2 regions of the Aeromonas dhakensis genome follow, and region 1 is predicted to be linked to the other one. Evidence: predicted binding sites of a transcription regulator. Region 1 holds the regulator's gene; the other holds the start of a gene.
The links. Region 1 encodes sigma-54, which starts transcription at its own class of promoters, with help from an activator protein. Its sites were predicted from a motif close to TGGCACNGTTTTNGCTT; they were not measured.

Region 1 (11,907 bases):
GAGCAGGATGTGACCATCACTCAGGGCTCCATCAAGATCAAGGCCGACAAGGTAGTGGTGATCCGCTCCGGCGAGAAGGGGGCCGAGGTGATGACGGCCTATGGCAAGCCAGCCACCTTCTTCCAGATCCTGGACAACGGCAAGCCGGTCAATGCCCACGGCAACAGCATTCGCTATGAGCTGAAGAACCGGCTGGTGACCATTACCGGCGATGGCCAGCTCAAGCAGGAAGACAGCCAGGTCAATGGCGATCTCATTCGCTACGACATCGTCAAACAGAAGATGGTTGCCGAGAGCAAGACCCCGAACCAGCGGGTCAAGACGGTATTCCTGCCGGATCAGGTCGAGAGTTTCGACAAGCCGGCCGATCAGAAGAAGCAGGGAAAATAAACCATGGCAGTGTTGAAAGCAGCCGGCCTGCAGAAGAGCTACAAGCGTCGCATGGTGGTCAGCGATGTGAGTCTGGAAGTGGGCACCGGTCAGATCGTCGGCCTGCTCGGCCCGAACGGTGCCGGCAAGACCACCTCCTTCTACATGATCGTGGGGCTGGTGCAGAGCGATGCCGGTCTCATCACCATCGATGATCAGGACATCAGCCTGCAACCCATGCATATCCGCGCCCGCAACGGTATCGGCTATCTGCCGCAGGAGGCCTCCATCTTCCGGCGCCTGTCGGTGTTCGACAACCTGATGGGGGTCATGCAGACCCGCAAGGGATTGAGCCGCGAGGAGCGGGAGGACAAGGTTCAGCAACTGCTGGAAGAGTTCAACATCACCCATATCCGCGACAGCCTGGGCCAGAGCCTGTCGGGCGGTGAGCGACGCCGGGTCGAGATCGCCCGTGCGCTGGCGGCGGAGCCGCGTTTTATCCTGCTGGATGAACCTTTTGCCGGGGTAGACCCCATTTCTGTGATAGACATCAAGAAGATCATCCAGCACCTCAAAGATAGAGGCCTGGGCGTCTTGATTACCGACCACAACGTCAGAGAGACTCTGGACGTATGTGAGAAGGCCTATATCGTCAGCCACGGCAAGATGATTGCCGAAGGGGCACCGGCGGAAATACTCGCCGATGAGCAGGTCAAGCGCGTCTATTTGGGCGATCAATTCAGTCTATAGTAAGGGGGCATCTCTTCATTTCCTGTGACGACTGCCTCGCTGACCATAAGGATATCCCGACGTAGATGAAGCCGACATTACAGTTGCGTCTCGGTCAGTCCCTGACCATGACGCCGCAATTACAACAAGCGATTCGTCTGCTCCAGCTCTCCACTCTGGAACTCCAGCAGGAAATTCAGCAAGCGCTCGACAACAACCCCTTGCTGGAGCAAGAGGAAAACGACGTTCAGGAGACCAGCCCGGTCGACCAGGTGGACGTCAGCCAGCTCGATTCCAGCGATGCCATGGCCCAGGACCAGATGCCGGACGAACTGCCGGTGGATACCACCTGGGAAGAGGTCTACTCGGCCGGCACGGCCCAGAGCGCAGGCCCCATCCATGACGGGGAAGACAGCATCTATCAGGGTGAGACCACCGAGAACCTGCAGGACTACCTGTTGTGGCAGATGCGCTTGACCCCGTTCAGTGACGTGGATGCCGCCATCGCCCTCGCCATCATAGATGCCATCGATGAATCCGGTTACCTGACGGTGTCGCTTGAGGATATTCAGGCGGCGGTGAGCAGCGAGGATGTCGAGGTGGAGCTCGATGAAGTGGAGGCCGTGCTCAAGCGGGTGCAGCATTTCGATCCTGTCGGCATCGCCGCCCGCTCGGTGCAGGAGTGCCTGCTGATCCAGCTGGGCCAGTACTCCCCTGACTTGCCCTGGCTCAACGAAGCCAGGGAGGTGATCCTCGAGCACATGGATCTGCTCGGCAACCGCGATTACCGCACCCTGGCCCGCAAGACCAAGCTGAGAGAGAACGACCTCAAGGAGGTGCTGGATCTCATCCAGCAGCTGGAGCCGCGGCCCGGCAACGGCGTCATCCAGAGCGAATCCCAGTACGTGATCCCGGATGTCTCCGTGGTCAAGAAGGGCAACAAGTGGGTGGTCGAGCTCAACCCTGACTCGGCCCCGCGCATCCGGGTCAACGAAACCTATGCCGCCATGGCCAGACAGGCCCGTACCAGTCAGGATACCCAGTTCATCCGCTCCCACCTGCAGGAAGCAAAGTGGTTCATCAAGAGTCTGGAGAGTCGCAACGACACCCTGCTCAAGGTGGCCAGCTGCATCGTCGAGCAGCAGCAGGGCTTCTTCGAATACGGTGAAGAGGCCATGAAACCCATGGTGCTCAACGACATCGCCGAAGCGGTGGAGATGCACGAGTCGACCATCTCGCGGGTGACCACCCAGAAGTACATGCACACGCCGCGCGGCATCTTCGAACTGAAGTTTTTTTTCTCCAGCCATGTGAACACCGAGGGAGGAGGAGAGTGCTCATCGACCGCAATTCGCGCGCTCATCAAGAAGCTGGTCACGGCGGAGAATCCCGCCAAGCCGCTAAGTGATAGCAAGATCGCGGATTTGCTGGCCGAACAGGGTATTATGGTGGCGAGACGCACGATCGCAAAGTACCGTGAATCCTTGTTGATCCCGCCATCCAATCAGCGCAAACGCCTGGTTTAGGCAAAACAAAAGGAAGACGTTATGCAAATCAACCTGACCGGACACCATGTCGAGATCACCGAAGCTCTGCGTGATTATGTGAACAACAAATTTGCCAAACTCGAGCGTCACTTTGACCACATCAACAATGTTCATGTGGTGTTGAGCGTAGAAAAACTGAACCAGATCGCCGAAGCCAAGCTGCATGTCAGCGGGGGTGAGGTGTTCGCCAACTCGCAGCATGCCGACATGTATGCGGCGATTGATACCCTGCTGGACAAGCTGGATCGGCAGATCATCAAGCACAAAGATAAGTTAAACCAAAAATAACCATGCAACTTGAACACATACTGAGTCGGGACTGCACCAAAAGTGCGGTCCCTTGTACCAGCAAGAAACGCGCCCTGGAGATCATCAGCGAGTTAGCTGCTGAGCGCCTGGGGACCTCTCGTCAGGTGCTCTTCGAGTGCCTGCTGGCGCGAGAAAAGATGGGCAGTACCGGGATCGGTGCCGGTATCGCCATTCCCCACGGCCGGATCGGCGACGAGTTTCCGCCGACCGCGATCCTGATGACCTTTGCAGAGCCTATCCCCTTCGATTCCATCGACAATCAACCGGTTGACCTGCTGTTTGCCCTGCTGGTGCCGGAAAGCGAGTGCAAGCAGCACCTCAAGACCCTTTCCCTGATGGCATCCAAACTGGGCGACAAGGCGGTATGCCGCCAGTTGCGCCAGGCAACCAGCGATGAAGAACTCTATCAGATCATGACATCGGCCTGAGATGCAGGCCCTTGCAATGACGCCAAGCGGTGAGGGAACAAGATGCAATTAATAGTGGTGAGTGGGCGCTCCGGCTCGGGCAAGACAGTTGCCCTGCGTGTGCTGGAGGATCTTGGTTATTACTGCGTGGATAACCTGCCGGTCAACCTGCTGCCCCAGTTGATCGTCTCGGTCGAGAGCCAGTATGACAAGCTGGCGGTCAGTATCGACGTGCGCAACCTGCCGGCGAGTTCCGACAAGCTGGAAACCCTGCTGGCCCAGGTACGCAACGAGGGGCGTGTGGAGTTCACGAGCTTCTTCTTCGATGCGGAAAACTCCACCCTGCTCAAGCGCTACGGCGAGAGCCGCCGGCTGCACCCCCTGTCGCGCAACAAGCTGTCGCTCGACGAGGCGATCCGGGAAGAGACCCACCTGCTGGCGCCGCTCTCCTCGACGGCCGATCTGCGCATCGACACCACCAACCTCAGCATCCACGACCTGAGCGAGCTCATCAAGACCCGGGTGCTCGGCAAGAAGGAGAACGAGCTGGTGCTGGTGTTCGAGTCGTTTGGCTTCAAGTACGGTATCCCCAAGGATGCCGACTTCGTGTTCGACGCCCGCTTCCTGCCCAATCCGCACTGGATCCCGGAGCTCAAGCCGTTTACCGGCAAGGATGAACCTGTAGCCCGCTACCTCTCCAGCCAGCCCGACGTGATGCAGTTCATCCTGCAGATCGAGAACATGCTGGCGACCTGGTTGCCCCACCTGGAGCGCAACAATCGCAGCTATGTGACGGTCGGGATTGGCTGTACCGGTGGTCAGCACAGATCGGTATTCATTGCCGAGCAGCTGGCCGGCGCCTTCCGCCTGCTGGGCAAGAACGTCCAGATCCGCCACCGCACCCTTGACAAGAGTGCGCCGCAATTTTGATGGACCAATAGGAAGATCAGATGACCGTCTCAGCCTCGGTGGAAGTGAAAAACAAACTGGGCATGCATGCCAGACCGGCCATGATGCTGTTCGAGCTGGTGCAGGGGTTCGATGCCCACGTGTTGCTGCGCAACGAAGAGGGGGTCGAGGCCGACGCGGACAGCGTGATCGGCCTGCTGATGCTGGACTCCGCCCAGGGCAAGCAGGTGGAAGTTCAGGTGGAGGGACCCGAGGAAGTGGAGGCCCTGGCCGCCGTGGTGGCGCTGTTCACTTCGGGCTTCAACGAGGAGTAATCGGCCCCTTCATGCTCAAGGTGCGCTGCGTGCCAGCGCCTTGAAGGCGGAAAAGTCCCGACAAGCCAGCAGGTTCCTGCTGGCTTTTTCGTTCATCAACGCCAGGAACAGGTCGTAGAGCCCCATCGCCTCCTCATAGTCGGCCTTGGCGATGGCCAGCACGAAGATGAGGGTGGCGCTCTCGCCGTTGCCCCAGTCGATCCCCTGCGGGGCCAGCACGGTATAGACCAGGGTACGGCGTGCCAGCAGACCGAGGGAGTGGGGCAGGGCGATGCCGTCTCCCAGCAGGGTGGAGACGATGCGCTCCCGCTCCTGCAAGGATCCCCGAAAGCCGCTCTCCACCAGATCCTCCGCCTCCAGCTGGCTGCAGATGCGATCAAACAGCGCTCCCTGGCTGAGCGGTTCGCTGACCACCATGAAGTGGTCGGCATCGAAGTACTTGTCGAGCAGGTAAGGGCGGGTGCGATCGACCAGCACCAGCTTGCCGAGCTGCTCCAGCTGGTATTGGGTGGGAAAGGGGGCGACCTGCACCACGGGCACGTTCTTGTCGCTCACCTTGACGGTGCTGATGACGAAATCCTGCTCGACTCGCGCCAGCCCTTCGTAATCCCGCACCGACTCCAGCGTGGTCAACTGCAGCTGGGGATATTCCCGCTTGATGCGAGCCTCCAGCACCCGGAAGGTGGCGTTGCCCGCATCGCACAACAGCAGCGCCTGGGGACGGCGGGTGTAGCCGATGTCGTAGTGACGCTCCAGTCCAACCCCTATGTGGATCACCAGATAGCCTATCTCGTGGTGGGTCAGCCGGTAAGGGGTCTGCTTGATCCACTCCGAGATGGCCGCCAGCGTGATGTCGTAGGCGAGGGGGTAATACTGCTTGATGTGGTCTGCCAGCGGATTGTGGCTGCCGATCTGGTATTTGACCCGCAGCAGCATGGCACTGATATGGGTCTGCAGGTCGGCCCGCAGTTGCAGGTCGCCGCGCAGGTCATAGGGGTAGTGCTGGTGGATGTAGGCCAGCAGATGCTCCACCAGCTGCTCGCTCTCGGCCGCCATGGCCGGGCTGAGATGGGGGGCATCGGCGGTGAGGCGGGCCTGGATCTGGATGGCGAGGCAGGCTATCTCCTCTTCCCCCGGCGGGGTCAGGGTCGGCAGCTCGCCATAGATGTCGCGGGCGACCGCCAGCAGTGGCGCCGTGAGATCTTCGCCGGTGAATTGGCGCAGCTCGTGGCCCGCGGCCTGGCGCAGCAGGGCGACGGCGCAGTAGATGGCGAGCTGCTGCAGGCTCTCGTCGGCCAGGCGCAGCTGGTGGCGGCCGAGTTGCTCGTGGATGTGATTGCCCACTACCTCCAGCGTCTTGCTGGGACAGAGGTTGGGCAGCAGGCTCTGCAGCGGGTTGCTGTGCAGCAGCTCCTGATAGAGCAGCTGGGTGAGACAGGCGCGGATGGCCGTCTCACCCCCCTGGATCCGCATCCCCTGCCTGGGCTTGCTGTCGATGGCGAGGTCGAAGTGAGCGAGCCGATCCCGCACCTCCGCCATGTCCCCCTGCAGCGCCGCCCGGCTCAGATACCAGGTATCCGCCAGCTCGTCGAGCTTGATGCCCTGCTCCGCCGTCAACAACAGGATCTGCAGGTGCAGCACCCGCTCGCGGCTGGTGCGAGGCAATCCGCTCTCCTGCTCCTGGGCCGTCAGCAGCGCCGCGAACAGCTCCTGATTGTAGATCTTGAGCTGATAGCCGCTGCCGCGCTGGTGGATCAGGTGGGCGCCCCGGGTGGCGATGATCTCGTTGAGGGTCGCCACGTCGGTGCGTACTGTGCGGGTGGAGACGTTGAGGCGGCGGGCCAGCTCCTCCTGCGGCAGCGGTTCGGCGTGGAGCAGGGTGAGCAGTTGCTGGAGTCTGGGGTGGGGCAGCTTGGTCATGAGGGGGGATCGGACTCCTGTCGCGGAATAGAAAATCGATGTTAACAAGCGAGTCAATGACAAGCCAGGCACCGGTCAGTGATCGGACCGGTGCCTGAGGGCTGTCAGGCAAGCAGCCGCTTCACCGTGGCCAGCAGGGTACGTACGTCCTCGGGACGGGTCTGACCGCTCGCGCTGTCGATGATGGAGCTGTAGACGTGGGGGATCACCTTCTCGACGCCAGCATCCAGCGCAATTCGCACTATCTCCTCGAAGTTGTCGAGATCGATGCCGCCGGTGGGCTCCAGCCAGAAACCGTGGCGTGCACAGGCCTCGGCCACCGCCTGATACTCGGCGCGGCAGGTCAGCCCGCCCATGGGGAAGAACTTGACCGAACTGCCGCCCATGTCCTTGAGCAGGGCGATGGCGGTGTCGATGGGGATTATGCCGTCGGGCTGCTGGCTGCTCAGGGGGCCGGTGGAGATCTTCACCATCCCCGGTGTGCCAGTGGGGGAGACAAGGCCATTGACGAGGGTGTCAGACTGGCCGAGCAGCGCCCGGCTGGCGCCGACCCCGGTGAACACCTGGTTGACGTGCTGGGGCTGCAGCTGGCTCGCCAGCTCGGCCACCATGGCGGACTGGCGCGGATCGCCGGCCCCCAGCCCGATGGAGAGGGCGTTGTCGATAAGCTTGGCGTAGGCCTGCATGTCAGCGACGGCGGAGGGCACATCCGGGTAGTTCTTGGAGAGCACACCGACCAGCACGTGGCCCTCGGCGGCCTCATAAATGTCGACGGCATTCTGTCGGGAGCCGGCCAGCACGTTGAGGCAGACCCGATCGCGGTAGTAATTGGGAGTAAGAGACATCAGTTGTTCTCCTGAACGAGGTGGGCAATGGCGGCATGGATCTGGTCGAGCTGGGGCAGGGTGACGCTGCGCACGTCGATCTCGATATGCCCCTCGTTGGCCTTGTAGCCGCGGCAGTAGATGGCAGGCGTGCCCTGTTGCAGACGGGCGACGACCTGCACTGTGGTCATGCCGATCTGCTGGTGGTCGAAGGCGATATCGGTGCGGGCGATGTCGCGCCCCGCGCTGTCCCACACCACCTTGGCGCTGACGCCGGGCAGCTGGTTGAGGCGCTCGATGAAGGGGGTCATCTTGGCGACCATGGCGGCGCCGCTCTCCTTCTCTTTGATCAGGTAGCGCTCGATGGCGTGGGTGAGGCCGAGGATCCCCTCTTTGCCCACCTTCATGGCACGGCCGATGCCGTTGGCCTGCTGCTTGACCCACTCCACGTACTGACGCTTGCCGAGTACCAGCCCGCTGGTGGGCCCTTCGATGGCCTTGGCGCCGCTGTAGATGACCAGGTCGGCCCCCAGGTTGTAGTAGAGACGCAGATCCTCCTCGGCCGCCGCATCGACGATGAGCGGGAGCCCGTGGGCCTTGGCCACCTCGGCTGCCTCGGCCACCGACAGGATGCTCTTCTGCACGCAGTGGTGAGACTTGATGTAGAGGATGGCTGCGGTATTGGCATTGATGGCGGCGGCCAGCTGGGCGGCAGAGCACTCGTTGGCGTAGCCGGCCTCCACCACCTTGCCGCCACCCAGGTTGACCATGGTGCCGACCGGGGCGCCGAAGTTGACGTTGTGTCCCTTGGGCAGCACGATTTCGCTCGGCACATTGTGGGCATGGGCGTGCAACTGCTCGAGGCGGTAGGGGTCGCCGCGCACGATCACGGCGGCCACCGACTGGGCGATGCCGGCGCTGGCACAAGAGACTACCACCGCATCTTCCACATCCAGCAAGCCGGCCAGGTAGGCGCCGGTCTTGTTGACCAGATCCTTCACCTCGAAGTAGTGGCCAAGGCCGAAGTTGACCGCGTCGACCACCTCCTGTTCGGGGGTGGAGACGCCGAGAATGGTCATGCGCCCGGAGGCGTTGATCACCGGTTTGAGCTGATATTTCTCATACACAGAAGACATGGTGTGATTTCCCATAGTGAGTCAGAACCAGTTCACCACCGACCAGGGCGGCGAGGGGCAGCAACTGCCGATCGCCATTGCGGGCGCCGGCTTCGGTATCGGTAAAGAGGGTAGGGCCGCTCATCACCTCGAACAGGGTCAGATCGGCAGCGGCGCCCACCTCGAGTCGCCCCTTGCCGGACAGGCGCAGGGCATCGGCAGCATGGTGGGTGACGCAGGCCAGCACCTGCTCCAGGGTCATGCCGATGGCGAGAAACTTCGACATCACGTGGGCCAGGCTGTAGACCGGCCCCTTGATGCGGTTCTTGCAGTAGATATCGGAGCTGATGGTGCGGGGCAGGATCCCCTGAGCAATGGCCAATTCCGCCACCTCGAAGCTGAAGCTGGCGCCGCCGTGGCCGATGTCGAGCAAGAGGCCCCGCCGCATCGCCTCACGCACCGCCTGGCGCAGTTTGCCGGCCGGGGTCAGGATGCGGTTGGGCTTGCCGTTGAAGCAGTGGGTCAGCAGATCGCCATCCCCCAGCAGGGCGACGATCTCGTCCAGATCCGGCGGCGTGTTGCCCACGTGTACCATCAGCGGCAGCTGGCCGTGGGCCTGTTGCAGTGCCTTGGCCATGCGCAGCGGCTGCAGGCCGTTCTCACCCACCACGCTGCCGCTCATCCGCGCCTTGATGCCGACGATGAAGCCGGGATGGCGGGCAATGGCCGCCGAGGCGAGATCCATATCGAGGTCCCGGCTGTCGGCCAGCTCGTTCTGGCGCAGCAGGCCGATGCGGGAGATGTTGAGCAGGGCGTGTACCCGGGTCTTGCAGCCGGCGGCGAGACGCTGGAAGTCATCCACGTCGTCGGCCCCGGTGCTGCCGGCATCGATGACGGTGGTGACGCCGGACTCCACGCCCACCTTGTCCGGCTCATCGTGATAGAGGGGGGAAGCGGGGTAGCAGTGGGTGTGGCCGTCGATCCAGCCGGCGCTCACATGCACCCGGCCGCCGAGATCCAGGGTCTGCTGCGCCATGGCCGTCTCCGGCAGGGTGCCAAGCGCGGCGATTTTGCCTTGCTGGATGGCGATATCGACGAGCCGGCCATCTCCCTGGCGCCCCGCTCTGATGATGATGTCGTACATGCTGATGGCCTCTAGCGTGCCGCCCCGCAGGGCGGCTGATGGTTATGCAAGCGCAACCGGGAAGAAGGTACCCAGCAGCATGGCCCCCAGGATGGCGCCACCGGTGATGGGCTTTCCCCATACGTAGAACAGCAGCGCACCCAGCAGGGAGCCGATGCCGATGGGGATGGAGGCACCCATGGCGGAGAGGATGATGAGGGGGCCGAGGAAGCGGCCCGAGCTGTTGCCAGCCCCCATCATCACATCCGCCCCGTAGGTGGAGTTGCTCTGGTTGATGGTGAACTTGCGCGCCAGGATGATCACATAGCCGATGGCCAGACCAATCACCATGCCGGTCACCAGCGAGGCGGGGAAGTTCTCCACCGGATAGACGATGCCGGCCCCCAGCAGCAGGGCGGGCACGCCGAGGCCCACCCCGGTCTGGATGGCACCGCCGATGTCCAGGATCCCCACCAGAGAGCCCTCGATGATGCGGGCAAACAGGAAGCTGGCGCCGAAAGCCGCCACCGCACCGTAGGCTCCCGTGTCCATTCCGGCTTTCAACATGGCGACGAAGGCTACCTCGTTGAAGGCGCCGACCCCGTACAGATAGAACATGTGGGTACCGGCAAAGACCCCGGCCGAGAGCAGGCCGACGAAGATGGGGAAGGACCAGTCGGCATACCAGAAGTTGTTTTTCAGTTTCTCATCCATGGCGTGACCCCTTATTTGCCGCTCAGCAGGTTATGGACGTTTTCCAGCCACAGGGGAATGCCCAGATGGAAGGACTCGATGAGTTTCATGTCGAAGCCGCGGAAGAAGCCGCTCAGCACGAACAGCAGGACGATGGCCGCCATCATCACCTTGGTGACGTGGTTCCAGCCACTCTCTTCCACCCCCTTGCCGATCAGGATGCCGAGCACCAGACCCGGTACCGCGTTGCCCATGATGAGCTGGGCCAGACCGCCGAAGATAGTGGCCCAGAAGCCGGACTTCTTGCCCGCCTCGATGGCGGCCAGCCAGAAGATCACCGGCATGACGGTGTTGACCAGCAGGTTGGCGGCCGGCACCAGTACCTTGACCGCGGTGACCTGCAGGGCGGCCGGCACGGCGGCGGCGGTACTGTTGAGGAAGGCGACCACGATGGCACCTATGATGCCGCAAGCGATGGCCATCTTCTTCGGGTCATGCAGGGTGGTGGCGAGATCCCGGTTCTTGATCATCAGGGCTGCCGCGCCCCAGTTCGGCAAGATGCGGTGATCCACGTCCTGGGTGAAGGCGCCGGCTGCGACCGTGGAGGCCCAGGCGTTGAAGAAGAAGCCCAGACCAAACGAGAAATGGGAGGCGGGATCCCCTTCGCAGGAGTTGAGCTCGCCCAAGGTACGGAAGGCGCCCATCCCTTGCACGGTCGGGGCGTGGAACATCCGTGCCGCGCCGGCCCCCACACCGACGCCAACCAGGCCGCCAATGATGAGTGACTTGATAAATATGATTAGAAACATCCCATGTATCCTTCTTGTGGCGGTGTTGCCGCGGGTGGCGTCACACCCGGGTAAAGGTCACCTTGTCGGTGTCCAGGCTGGTGACCCTGACCGTGATGGCGAGCCGAACCCGGTATTCGTGGCGCTGGCGCGGCAGGAAGAAGAACAGGAACTTCTCCACCCGGACCGACTCCTCGGCCTCGATCACCTCGACCTCGACCGGTTCGATGCGCAGCAGCACCCGCGGGTTGTCCTTGAGCAGCGTGGATTGCACCTGGCTGAGGGCGGCGGCGAACGCCTGCTGACGGGTCGCGCCCTTGCCGTTGACGGTGACCCGGGTGGTGAAGTCCTCTTTCATCATGCGCGTCCGTGTTTCTTGGCAAACGCCTCGATCAGCTTCTGGCCCAGTTCTTCCTTGTCCATGAAGCCGAAGCCGAGCACCACGCACCCCTCGTTGATGGCGGTGACGCCCTCCTCGATGGATCGCATGCCGTAGCGGCACTTGTAGCCGTACTTGGTCTGGGCCGTGATGGCGCCGGCACCGCCGCTGCCGCAGAAGGAGATGCCGAGATCCGCCTGCTCCTTGTTCATCACGTCGCCGAGCTTCATGTCGGCGGCCATGCCGGGGATGACGGTCACGCTGGCACCGGCGGCTTCCGCGCCTGCACCGACTTTCTGGCCCTTGCCGAGGCGATCACCGATCACGAGTTTGATGGCTGTCATTTAGCATTCTCCTTTGACTGAACTGAGTTCGTTTTCTTTGGCTACTTCGAAATGGACGGACAAGAGGTGCGCCTCTTCATAGGCGAGCCGCTCCAGCCAGCTGACGACCTGCTCGGCCAGACGCAGGGAGAGGGGGG
Region 2 (11,907 bases), 710 kb from region 1:
ATTCCTCGATCGACTCTTGTTCGTCGTCAATCACCTCATCGGCGCCAGCCTGATACCAGCCGGTCAGCGTCTGGGCCAGCTTTTCCACCCCGATGTTGTTCAGCGAGGAGAAGGCTTCCACCTGGATATGCGGGCCCAGTGCCGCCACGGCCTGGCGTACCTTGATGACCTGATTGTTGCGCGGGCCCGGGCTCAGCTTGTCGGCCTTGGTCAGCAGCAGCATGACAGGCAGTGCGCGGTGGGCGCTCCACTCCAGCATGTTCATGTCGGTATCTTTGAGTGGGTGACGGATGTCCATCAGGATCACCAGCCCTTTCAAGGACTCGCGACGCTGCAGATATTCAGCCAGGGACTTTTGCCACTTAAGCTTCATTTCCAGCGGAACTTGTGCATAACCGTAACCCGGCAGGTCGACCAGACGCTTGCCCGGCTCCAGCTCGAACAGGTTGATCAACTGGGTGCGACCCGGGGTCTTACTGGTACGCGCCAGGTTCTTGTGCTTGGTCAAGGTATTCAATGCAGATGACTTACCGGCGTTGGAACGGCCGGCAAACGCAATCTCGACACCCCCATCATTTGGCAGGTGACGGATGTCGGGTGCGCTGGTCACAAAATGCACCTTATTGAAATTCAGAGTTTGTGTATCCAACGTAAATTCCCCATAGAGATAGAGGGTTATAGAGTTACTTTTTTGTGAAATCGTGTAAAATGGCGTCGCTTAAACGCGTTTATTTTAACATGCCTTCAGCGGCATGGGATCTGGAAGCCTAATAACGAGAAGTTGGAACGCCATGAAGAACCTAGTCATTACTCTTGCTCTGATGGTTGGCGTAACGGGGATGGCACAAGCCAAGGGCGATGCCGCTGCGGGACAAACCAAGGCTGCCGTTTGCGCGGCCTGTCACGGACCGGACGGAAACAGCCTTGTCGACATGTATCCCAAGATTGCTGGTCAGCACGCATCATATATCAAAAAGCAGTTAGTTGAACTGAAGGCTGCAGCTTCCGGCCAAACTGGTCGGGTTGCTCCCATCATGGGGCCGATGGCGCTTCCCCTGTCCGAGCAGGACATGGAGGACCTGGCTGCCTACTTCTCCAGCCAGAAGGTGACGCCGATCGCCGTGCCCGATGATGCTGTGGCGGCAGGCAAGGCGCTCTACATGGGGGGCGACATGAGCCGCGGTCTGGCTGCCTGTACCGCCTGTCATGGTCCTCGTGGTTCCGGGGTCGAGCAGGCCAAGTATCCAAGCCTCTCCGGCCAGCACCCAGCCTACATCAAGGCCCAGCTCACCGCCTTCCGGGCTGCCGCTCGTGACAACGATCCAAACGGCATGATGCGGGACGTGGCCAAGAAGCTGACCGATCAGGATATCGAAGTGCTGTCCAAATATGTGGCGGGTCTGCACTGATTGCGGTCGTTTATCCAGCCCGTTGATATTGACGAGGAGCCAGTGGCTCCTCGTTTCTTTTGGCCTTTAACACCATTTGGCCAATTTTTTCTCACATTGTTGTAAGAGATCTCCCATTCATGAGCCTGGCCAGGGCTTAAAAAATTCGGGAATAATGCTTAGTAATTCATTAATTTCAATATGTTAAATGACAATAGATGGATTATTTCCGTTTGAAAACGTTCCTGGTGGATTGAGCCACTTTATTAAGTTGATACAGTGGATGCATGGAGTGGCCCGCAGGGCAGTTCACGACAGGGATGACGTGAAAGACAGGATGTCGAGGCGGCAGGACGCCACGGAGCCATACAAGTGGCAGGCAAAGGATTGAAAAACCAGGATGGTGACCGTTCAGGAAGAGCGGGGCTGCGGGACGCAACCACCCCAGAAGATGACCGGATGTCGTCGGCATGGGTCAGGCAAGCACACGCACATTCAGGATCGACCAATTAAGGTCAGGACGACCACACACAAAGATATGATGCGCAGACGTATCACCACGGACAGGGTGATTTGCAGCCAGGGATGGGACTCGCATAAACATATCAAGGCAGCTTCGGCTGCCTTTTTTCTTTTGGGTCATTAACCCGCCCGGTCATTCTGTGTCAAAATACCAGCAACATGCCCAGAGGATGCCGATCCTGCGGTATTTGGCGGTCATTCATGGCCGGATGGGTGCGGGATCCCACTTTTTTGTTTCTCGTCCATCACTCCCGGTATCAGCATCCTCCCCGGCCCACATCAGGCCGGGAACGGGTTTCAATCCAGTCATTTGTCGGAGTCAGTCATTCATGTCGGCTAAACAACCCAATCGCAAGCCCGCCGGTAAGCGCAAAGAATCAGAGGCCAGTGCCCAGGAAGGCCGTGAGCGCAAGCGCGCCGCCAAGCGTAAGGGCTTGAAGGCCGGATCCCGCCAGCAAGTCGAGCAGAGCGGCAAGAAAGGCGGTACCAAGCAGGCCAAGGACCCGCGTATCGGTTCCCGCAAGCCGGTTGCCCTGATCGTGGAAGAGAAGGGTGGCAAGCCGGTGGCGCCTAAACCCGCCAAAGAGAAGAAGCTGGTGATGACCCCCGAGCAGGAGCTGGCCTCCATCGAGAATGATGATCGCCTCAATGACCTGCTGGATCGTCTGGATGCCGGTGAAACCCTGGAAGCGACCGAGCAGGCCTGGGTCGATCAGCGGGTCGATCGCTATCAGGAGCTGATGGACGAGCTTGGCATCATCGACAACGATGACGACGAAGACGACATGGACTTTGATGATGCCGACTTTGACGAGCCGAACCAGCCTGCCTCCGAAGAGGAGCTGTGGGATCGTTTCACTCAGGTTGACTATCAGCCGGAGCCCAAGCCTGAGCCGAAGAAAAAGTGATGAGTGGATGGATGCTGGCCGCCCTGTTGGGCGGCCTGATTTTGTTGGGGCTGGCCTTCTATGCCGGTTCCCTGCTGGCCCGTCTCAAGCGCCAGCACGACAGCCAGCAGCAGGCCATCGCAGCTCGCAATGAGCGTATTCTCGAGAGCGTCAGGGTCATCGCCCACGCGGTACGAGACGGCCAGTGCGACTACTCCGAAGGTGCCATCCGGCTGACCAACCTGCTCGATGCACTGCAGATCAAGGGCGGTCGTGCCTTTGCCGGTGAATTTCCGGGTCTGTACGGTCTCTACGAGAAGGTGAAAGAGATGCCGACCCATGAGGCGAGGCGGGCCCTCAAGCGCAATGAAATCATGAAGATGGATCTCGAACGCAGTGGCTATGAGGCCGAGCTGGAGGCGCAGATCCTCAAGGATGTGGCCCGACTGAAGGATTTTCAGTTAAGCCGGTGAGCCAATAACAACAAGAGGAAGCAAGCGTGCAAGCAGAACAGATTGTGTGGGATCAGGCCCTGATCGAAAAATATAATTACAGCGGCCCGCGTTATACCTCCTATCCCACTGCGCTGGAGTTCAACGAGGGCTTCGGTTATCCGGACTTCGTCCAGGCCGCGAGCCAGTATCCGGCGCGCAACCTGTCGCTTTACGTGCACATCCCCTTCTGTCACAAGCTCTGCTACTACTGCGGCTGCAACAAGGTGATCACCCGTCACCGTCACAAGGCTGACCAGTACCTCGATTTCCTCGAACAGGAGATCAAGGCGCAGGCCCCGCTGTTCAAGCAGCGGCTGGTGACCCAGCTGCACTGGGGCGGCGGCACGCCCACCTATCTGGATGAACCCCAGACCCGCCGACTGATGGCCATGTTGCGGGAGCACTTCCATTTCGCCGAAGAGGGAGAGATCAGCATCGAGGTGGATCCGCGCGAGATCGAGCTCTCCATGCTGGATGTGCTGCGAGAAATCGGCTTCAACCGCATCAGCCTCGGCGTGCAGGATTTCAACAATGAGGTCCAGGTCGCGGTCAACCGCGAGCAGGACAACGACTTCATCCGCGCCATGCTGGAGCGAGCCCGCGAACTGGGTTTCCGTTCCACCAACCTGGATCTCATCTACGGCCTGCCCCATCAGAACCGTGAGAGCTTCCACCACACCCTGGAAGAGGTGCTCAAGACCGACCCGGCGCGCCTCTCCATCTTCAACTATGCCCACCTGCCGAGCCGCTTTGCCGCCCAGCACAAGCTGAAGGAGGCGGACATGCCGGCGCCGCAGGAGAAGCTGGCCATGCTGCAGGACACCATCGCCTTTCTGACCGGTCGCGGCTACCAGTTCATCGGCATGGATCACTTCGCCAAGCCAGACGACGAACTGGCGGTGGCCCAGCGTGAGGGCAAGCTGCATCGCAACTTCCAGGGCTATACCACCCAGGGGGATTGCGATCTGCTGGGACTGGGGGTCTCCTCCATCAGCATGATCGGCGACGCCTATTCCCAGAACCAGAAAGAGCTCAAAGCCTACTATGGCCAGGTAGAAACGCTGGGACACGCCCAGTGGAAGGGGTGCTCTCTCAATCGGGACGACCTGATCCGCCGCGAGGTGATCAAGCGCCTCATCTGCGATTTTTCCCTGAACTTTGCCGCCGTCGAGCAGGCCCATGGTCTGGTGTTCAAGGAGTACTTCGCCGAGGACCTCAAGCTGCTGCAGACCTTCATCGATGACGGACTGGTGTGCATGACCGAAGAGGGGCTGGAGGTGGTCTCCACCGGTCAGCTGCTGATCCGCAATATCTGCATGTGTTTCGATGTTTACCTGCGGAGCAAGGCGCGCCAGCAGCAGTTTTCCCGGGTGATCTAAGCCGGTCGATGCTGTTGGAAAATAAAAAAACCGCCGAGAGGCGGTTTTTTATTGGGCTTGGCTGTACTCAGCGCTGGGCTGCGCGGGCGCTCAGCTCGGCCTTTTCGCTCTCGCTCAGGAAGGCCAGGGTCAGGCCATTCTGCTGGGCGGTGCGGATCTCGCTCATCGTCATGCCGGCGGCCGGAGCGGCTACTTCATATTCGTGGGGCAGGTCGATCCCCTCGACCGCCGGGTCGTCGGTGTTGAGACAGGCCAGCACGCCGGCGGCCAGGAACTGGCGGATCGGGTGCTCGATCAGGCTCGCCACCGTGGTGGTTTGAATGTTGGAGGTGAGGCAGGATTCGATGCCGATGCGGTGCTCGGCCAGATAGGCCATCAGGGCTGGATCCTGAATCGCCTTGACGCCGTGGCCGATACGTTCGGCCCCCAGCTCGCGAATGGCCTGCCACATGCTTTCGGGGCCGGCGGCTTCACCGGCGTGCACGGTGACGCGCATGCCCGCATCGCGCACCCGGCGGAAGTGCTCGGTGAACAGCTCGCCCGGGAAGCCCAGCTCGTCGCCGGCCAGATCGATGGCAACCAGCTTGTCGCGATGAGCCAGGCAGGCATCCAGCTCCTGCTTGCACTGCTCGGTGCCGAAGGTGCGGCTCATGATGCCGATCAGGTTGGTCTTGATGCCGAAGTCGCGGCTACCGGCCGCCACGCCGTCGATGATGGCTTCGACCACGCCCTGCGGGTGCAGCTTGTGGGCCATCGCCATGTAGGCCGGGCTGAAACGCAGCTCGGCATAGTCGATGCCGGCGCGCAGCAAGTCTTCCACGTTCTCGTAGGCCACTCGGCGGCAGGCATCGTAGTCGGCCAGCACAGCTACGCCCCAGTCCAGTTTCTTCAGGAAGGCGACCAGGCTCGGCTCGTTCTCGACGATCTGCACGTGCGGGCGCAGCGCTTCGAGTTCGTCTGCCGGCAGCTGGATATTGTGCTGACGTCCCAGCTCGAGGATGGTCTGCGGACGGATGTTGCCGTCCAGATGGCGGTGCAGGTCGGTCAGGGGAAGAGATCTGTCAATCATGATGGCGCCTTCTTCGAGTCGGGTTGGAAAGCCTGCCATTCTAGGCGGGGCTTCCAAAAAAGATACCCCGTTTGAAATCAAACGGGGTCTTATTGGTCGGCGATTTGCCAAGGCGTGATGGGAATCGTTTTTCCTCGGGACTCAGGAGAGGTCGAGTTCCTTCAGCTTGCGGGTGAGGGTATTGCGTCCCCAACCGAGCAGGCGCGCCGCCTCCTGTTTGTGGCCATGGGTATGGTCCAGCGCGGTCTCCAGCATGATCCGCTCGAACTGGGGCAGGGCATCGGCCAGGATGTCGGTCTCCCCCAGGGCCAGCTTGGCGGCGACCCAATCCTGCAACTGCTGCTGCCAGCCGCCGGACAGCGCCGGCTGGCCCGGCTCGGCGGTGCTGGTGATGGGGGTCAGCAGCTCGGTGGGCAGGTCGCTCACCAGCACTTCCTGCCCCGAGGCCATCACGGTGAGCCAGCGACAGACGTTCTCCAGCTGGCGCACGTTGCCAGGCCAGGGCAGGCGGCTGATGTAGGCCTGAGTATCCGGATGCAGGCTCTTGGCCTCCACGTTCAGCTCCTTGGCTGCCCGCAGCAGGAAGTGCTGGGCTAGTTGGGGAATGTCTTCGCGCCGCTCCTTGAGGGCGGGAATGTGGATCCGGATGACGTTGAGGCGGTGGAACAGGTCTTCCCGAAACTCGCCGTCGGCTACCCGCTTCTCCAGATTCTGGTGGGTGGCCGCGATGATCCGCACATCCACTTGCACCGGCTGATGGCCGCCAACCCGGTAGAACTGGCCGTCGGCCAGTACCCGCAGCAGCCGGGTCTGCACATCCAGCGGCATGTCGCCGATCTCGTCGAGAAACAGGGTGCCGCCGTCGGCCTGTTCGAAGCGGCCGTGGCGGATGTTGTTGGCGCCGGTGAAGGCCCCCTTCTCATGGCCGAACAGTTCCGACTCGATGAGATCTTTCGGGATGGCCGCCATGTTGAGGGCGATGAAGTTCTTGTGGGCGCGTGGGCTGTGCTTGTGCAGGGCGTGGGCGACCAGCTCCTTGCCGGTGCCGCTCTGGCCGTTGATCAGTACCGAGATGCTGGAGCGCGACAGCCGGCCGATGGCGCGGAATACCTCCTGCATGGCCGGCGCCTCGCCGATGATCTCCGGGCTGCTGGCCGGATCCTGCTGGCGTGCCTTGCGCTTGGTGCGCTGCTCCTTGAGGTGATTCTCGGCGCGGCGCACTAGAGTCACAGCCTCGTCGATGTCGAACGGCTTGGGCAGGTATTCGAAGGCGCCGCGCTGGTAGGCGTTGACTGCGCTGTCGAGATCCGAGTGGGCGGTCATGATGATGATGGGCAGGTCGGCCTGGCGGCGATGGATCTGCTCAAGCAGGCTGAGGCCGTCGATGCCGGGCATGCGGATGTCGGAGAGGATCACGTCCGGCGAGCGCATCTCCAGCGAGCTCAGCAGCGCCTCGCCGTCGGCGAAGCTCTCGCACTCGAAGCCTTCACTGCCGAGGGTGCGCTCCAGCACCCAGCGGATAGAACTGTCGTCATCGACGATCCACACTTTTGCTGTCATGACGTTCCCTTATTTGCGAAGCGGTAGAAAGATGGTGAATTCGGTATGGCCTGGCCAGCTGATGCAGTCGATCCGCCCCTTGTGCTGGTCGATCAGGTTCTGGGCGATGGAGAGGCCGAGCCCGGTGCCTCCCTCCTTGCCGGTGATCATCGGATAGAAGAGGGTGTCGCGGATGGCATCCGGGATGCCGGGGCCGTTGTCGATGATCTTGATCTCGGCCGCCAGCCGGTAGCGCTGGCCGTGGATGGTGATCTGGAACGCGGTGCGGGTCTTGATGCGGATGAGGCCGGTCTGCTCGCCGATGGCCTCGGCGGCGTTGCGCACCATGTTGAGAAAGGCCTGCTGCAACTGGTCCGGCTCCATCTCGAACTCCGGAATGCTGGGATCGTAATCCCGCTCGATGCGCACCGTTGGTGGCAGCTCCAGCTCTACCAGCCGGCGCACCTGCTCCAGCACCGAGTGTACGTTGTGCATCTGGTGACGACCGGGGCGCTGGGGGCCGAGCAGCCGGTCGACCAGCACCCGCAGCCGATCGGCCTGTTCGATGATGATGCCGGTATATTCGCGCAGGGCGGGGTCGGGCAGCTCCTTTTGCAGCAGCTGGGCCGCGCCGCGCAGACCGCCGAGGGGATTCTTGATCTCGTGGGCCAGGCCGCGTACCAGCTCCTTGGCCGCCTGCTGCTGGGCATGTTGCTGCAACTCCTGACTGATCTTCTTCTGCTGGTCTATCTTGCGCAGCTCAACCACCATCAGCCGCTGTTCGTGGTCGGCCAGTGGACTGACGCTCATCTCCACCAGTCTGGGCTCCCCCTCCACCACCAGGGTGACTTCGCTGTCGGTGAAGCCCTGCCCCGAACTGAGGCACTGCTTGAGGCGCTGCAGATCGAGGGAGATATGTTCCAGCAGATGGGGCAGCTCGATGCCGATCAGCCGGCGCTGACTGAGGGAGAGCAGCTGCTCGGCGGCGGGGTTGACGAACTGGATACAGAGCCGTTCATCCATCAGGATGACGGCGGTCAGCAGGTTGTCGAGCAGTATCCTGGCTTGATCCGGGCGGGTTGGCACTGGTTTCTCCCTAAAACGGTGCTATACACCAGCTATGCACCAATGTGGTGCATTTAGTCTACCCGTATCGAGGCACAGGATCACCCCTTGTTGTTGAGCGGGGTCGCTTTGGGGGCTGAATTGATGCTGGCCCGGTGCAGGTAGAAGGTGACTGCCTTGGATTTAGCAAGGATCGTACCGTCTTTGGCTAGCAGCTCGAGCTGGGCCTCGTGGGCACCGCGATCCAGGTTTTCGACCCGGATGGCGAGGGCGTTGTTGACGAGAGGGGCCGCCTTGCCGTCCAGGGTCAGGCGCACGTCATACTGGGTAGGCGGCTGGGGCCTGACCTGGCCCTGGAACACCACGTTGCCTGTGTTGTCGCGCAGGGTGCTGCCCTGTTCCGGGGAGAGCAGTTCGATCACCAGCTTGGCCGCTTCCTTCTCTTTTTTGGCATCGACACCGGTCAGGCTGTTGAAGTTGTCCACCTGGACCGAACGGGGGGCAGTGCCGATGAAGGGGGCGACGCGCAGATCGACCTCCTTGGCCTTCTGTCCCGGGGGCGGTGCATCCGTGTAGTGGACGACCCCCTGGTTGTCGGTCCAGGAGTATACCTTGGCGGCCTGGGCGGCACTGGTGGCCAGCAGCAACAGGCTCAGCATCCATACTGGGTAGGCGGTTTTCATCCATCTCTCCTTGACGGGATTCTGCTTAATCCTATCAGAGAAAAAACCCGCCTGTCGGCGGGTTTGGTCAAGTTCTGAGCTGGGATCCGGATTAAACGGAGTAGTACAGTTCAAATTCCAGCGGGTGCGGGGTCATGCGCACGCGGTCAACGTCCTGCTGCTTCAGCTCCAGGTAGGAGTTGATGAAGTCGTCGCTGAACACGCCACCGCGGGTCAGGAACTCGCGATCCGCATCCAGAGCGGCCAGGGCTTCGTCCAGAGAGCCGGCCACGGTCGGCACTTCGGCAGCCTCTTCCGGCGGCAGATCGTACAGGTTCTTGTCCATGGCATCGCCCGGATGGATCTTGTTGATGATGCCGTCCAGACCGGCCATCAGCTGGGCAGCGAAGGCCAGGTACGGGTTGGCAGCCGGATCCGGGAAGCGGACTTCGATGCGGCGCGCTTTCGGGCTCGGTACCACCGGGATACGGATGGAGGCAGAGCGGTTGCGGGCGGAGTAGGCCAGCATGACCGGTGCTTCATAACCCGGAACCAGACGCTTGTAGGAGTTGGTGGTCGGGTTGGCGAAGGCGTTGATGGCCTTGGCGTGCTTGATGATGCCGCCGATGTAGTGCAGCGCCATCTCGGACAGACCGCCGTACAGGTCGCCGGCGAACAGGTTGACGCCGTTCTTGGCCAGAGACTGGTGGCAGTGCATGCCGGAGCCGTTGTCACCGAACATGGGTTTCGGCATGAAGGTGACGGTCTTGTTGTAGGCGTGGGCCACGTTGTGGATCACGTACTTCAGTACCTGAACTTCGTCAGCCTTCAGGGTGAGGGTGTTGAAGCGGGTGGCGATCTCGTTCTGACCGGCAGTGGCCACTTCGTGGTGGTGAGCCTCAACGACCTGGCCCATCTCTTCCAGCACCAGACACATGGCGGCGCGGATGTCCTGAGAGGAGTCGACCGGGGCAACCGGGAAGTAACCGCCCTTCACGAACGGACGGTGGCCTTTGTTGCCGTGCTCGTAGTTGGTACCGGAGTTCCAGGCGGCTTCTTCGGATTCGATCTTCACGAAGCTGTGACCCATGGTGTTCGAGAAGGTGATGTTGTCGAACATGAAGAATTCCGGCTCCGGCCCGAACAGCACGGTGTCGGCGATACCGCTGGCTTTCAGGAAGTCTTCGGCACGTTTGGCGATGGAGCGCGGATCGCGGTCGTAACCCTGCATGGTAGCGGGTTCCAGCACGTCACAGACGATGTTCAGGGTGGTCTCTTCGGTGAACGGGTCCAGCTTGGCAGAGGCAGGATCCGGCATCAGCACCATGTCGGATTCGTTGATGCCTTTCCAGCCGCCGATGGAGGAGCCGTCGAACATCTTGCCGTCTTCGAAGAAATCTTCGTCGACCTGGTGGGCAGGGATGGATACGTGCTGCTCTTTACCCTTGGTATCGGTAAAGCGCAGGTCGACAAACTTGACTTCGTGTTCCTGGATCAGGGCCAAAACGTTCTGGGCTGACATGCTAAGTAACCTCCGGTGTTAAAACTCTTAGGGTGAATGCGTCATCACATTCACATAAGCCAGTATCGTGCCAAGTTTGTGACAGCTTGATTTCAGGGCATTTGCGACTACGGGCCTGCCCCGAGACTCGCTATCTCAGCGCGTTACGCCTCAAAGTAGTGCAACCTTGGATCGTTTTGGTGCACTAAAATGGTGCGTGGTATACGGTCGGCCCCTATCTAAGCAGGCTTTGATGAGAAGGTCTATGATCCTGATCCCCTGTTATGCGCGAATGTACTGCAATTCTGCTAGGCAGATCACAAAGGCGAGAGTACAATTAGCGCCCAATTTTACCCGGTGATTTGAGGCGAGAATGTTAGAGAATTTACGCAATATTGCGATTATTGCGCACGTTGACCACGGCAAAACCACGCTGGTGGACAAGCTGCTGCAGCAATCCGGCACTCTGGATCGCACCAGCGAAGGTCAGGAACGGATCATGGACTCCAATGATCTGGAACGGGAACGTGGCATCACCATTCTCGCCAAGAACACTGCGATCCGCTGGAACGACTACCGCATCAACATCGTGGATACCCCGGGTCACGCCGACTTCGGTGGTGAAGTTGAGCGTGTGCTCTCCATGGTTGACTCCGTACTGCTGCTGGTTGACGCCGTTGACGGCCCGATGCCGCAGACCCGTTTCGTGACCCAGAAGGCGTTCGCCCAGGGTCTGAAGCCGATCGTGGTCATCAACAAGATCGACCGTCCGGGTGCTCGTCCTGACTGGGTAATGGATCAGGTCTTCGATCTGTTCGACAACCTGGGAGCCACCGATGAGCAACTGGACTTCAAGGTTGTTTACGCCTCTGCACTGAACGGTTGGGCCACCCTGGATCAAGACGTCGAGTCCGAGAACATGGAACCCCTGTTCCAGGCCATCGTCGACAACGTGGAAGCGCCTGCCGCGGACACCGACGGTGCCTTCCAGATGCAGATCTCCCAGCTGGACTACAACTCCTACGTGGGCGTTATCGGTATCGGCCGCATCACCCGTGGTCGCGTCAAGACCAACCAGCAGGTGACCGTAGTGGGTGCCGATGGCAAGACCCGTACCGGTAAAGTTGGCCAGGTGCTGGGCTACCTGGGTCTGTCCCGTACCGAAGTGGCCGATGCGCAAGCTGGCGACATCATCGCCATCACCGGTCTGGGCGAGCTGAAGATCTCCGACACCATCTGCGACAACGGTGCCGTTGAAGCGCTGCCGCCGCTCTCCGTTGACGAGCCGACCGTGAACATGACCTTCCAGGTCAACACCTCTCCGTTCGCCGGTAAAGAGGGCAAGTTCGTGACCTCCCGCAACATCCTGGAGCGTCTGAACCAGGAGCTGGTCCACAACGT

Region 2: the regulator sigma-54 is predicted to act here: its motif matches at 10,584-10,600, upstream of glnA (glutamate--ammonia ligase).

The regions. Positions count from the first base shown of each region.
Region 1 covers NZ_CP023141.1:329,476-341,382, reverse strand. The annotation lists gene lptA (lipopolysaccharide transport periplasmic protein LptA) at 1-390, shown strand, start outside; gene lptB (LPS export ABC transporter ATP-binding protein) at 394-1,119, shown strand; gene CK627_RS01865 (RNA polymerase factor sigma-54) at 1,185-2,624, shown strand; gene hpf (ribosome hibernation promoting factor) at 2,646-2,933, shown strand; gene ptsN (PTS IIA-like nitrogen regulatory protein PtsN) at 2,936-3,382, shown strand; gene rapZ (RNase adapter RapZ) at 3,425-4,291, shown strand; gene npr (PTS phosphocarrier protein NPr) at 4,312-4,584, shown strand; gene CK627_RS01840 (BglG family transcription antiterminator) at 4,600-6,504, opposite strand; gene dagF (2-dehydro-3-deoxy-phosphogluconate aldolase) at 6,609-7,349, opposite strand; gene CK627_RS01830 (DgaE family pyridoxal phosphate-dependent ammonia lyase) at 7,349-8,464, opposite strand; gene CK627_RS01825 (amidohydrolase/deacetylase family metallohydrolase) at 8,448-9,587, opposite strand; gene CK627_RS01820 (DUF4310 family protein) at 9,630-10,280, opposite strand; gene CK627_RS01815 (DUF4311 domain-containing protein) at 10,292-11,068, opposite strand; gene CK627_RS01810 (DUF4312 family protein) at 11,109-11,405, opposite strand; gene CK627_RS01805 (SFCGS family glycine-rich protein) at 11,405-11,770, opposite strand; gene CK627_RS01800 (PRD domain-containing protein) at 11,771-11,907, opposite strand, start outside.
Region 2 covers NZ_CP023141.1:1,035,925-1,047,831, forward strand. The annotation lists gene yihA (ribosome biogenesis GTP-binding protein YihA/YsxC) at 1-649, opposite strand, end outside; gene CK627_RS05125 (c-type cytochrome) at 792-1,409, shown strand; gene yihI (Der GTPase-activating protein YihI) at 2,240-2,818, shown strand; gene CK627_RS05140 (DUF2489 domain-containing protein) at 2,830-3,270, shown strand; gene hemN (oxygen-independent coproporphyrinogen III oxidase) at 3,297-4,670, shown strand; gene add (adenosine deaminase) at 4,738-5,739, opposite strand; gene glnG (nitrogen regulation protein NR(I)) at 5,881-7,299, opposite strand; gene glnL (nitrogen regulation protein NR(II)) at 7,309-8,364, opposite strand; gene CK627_RS05165 (DUF4124 domain-containing protein) at 8,445-9,026, opposite strand; gene glnA (glutamate--ammonia ligase) at 9,118-10,527, opposite strand; gene typA (translational GTPase TypA) at 10,880-11,907, shown strand, end outside.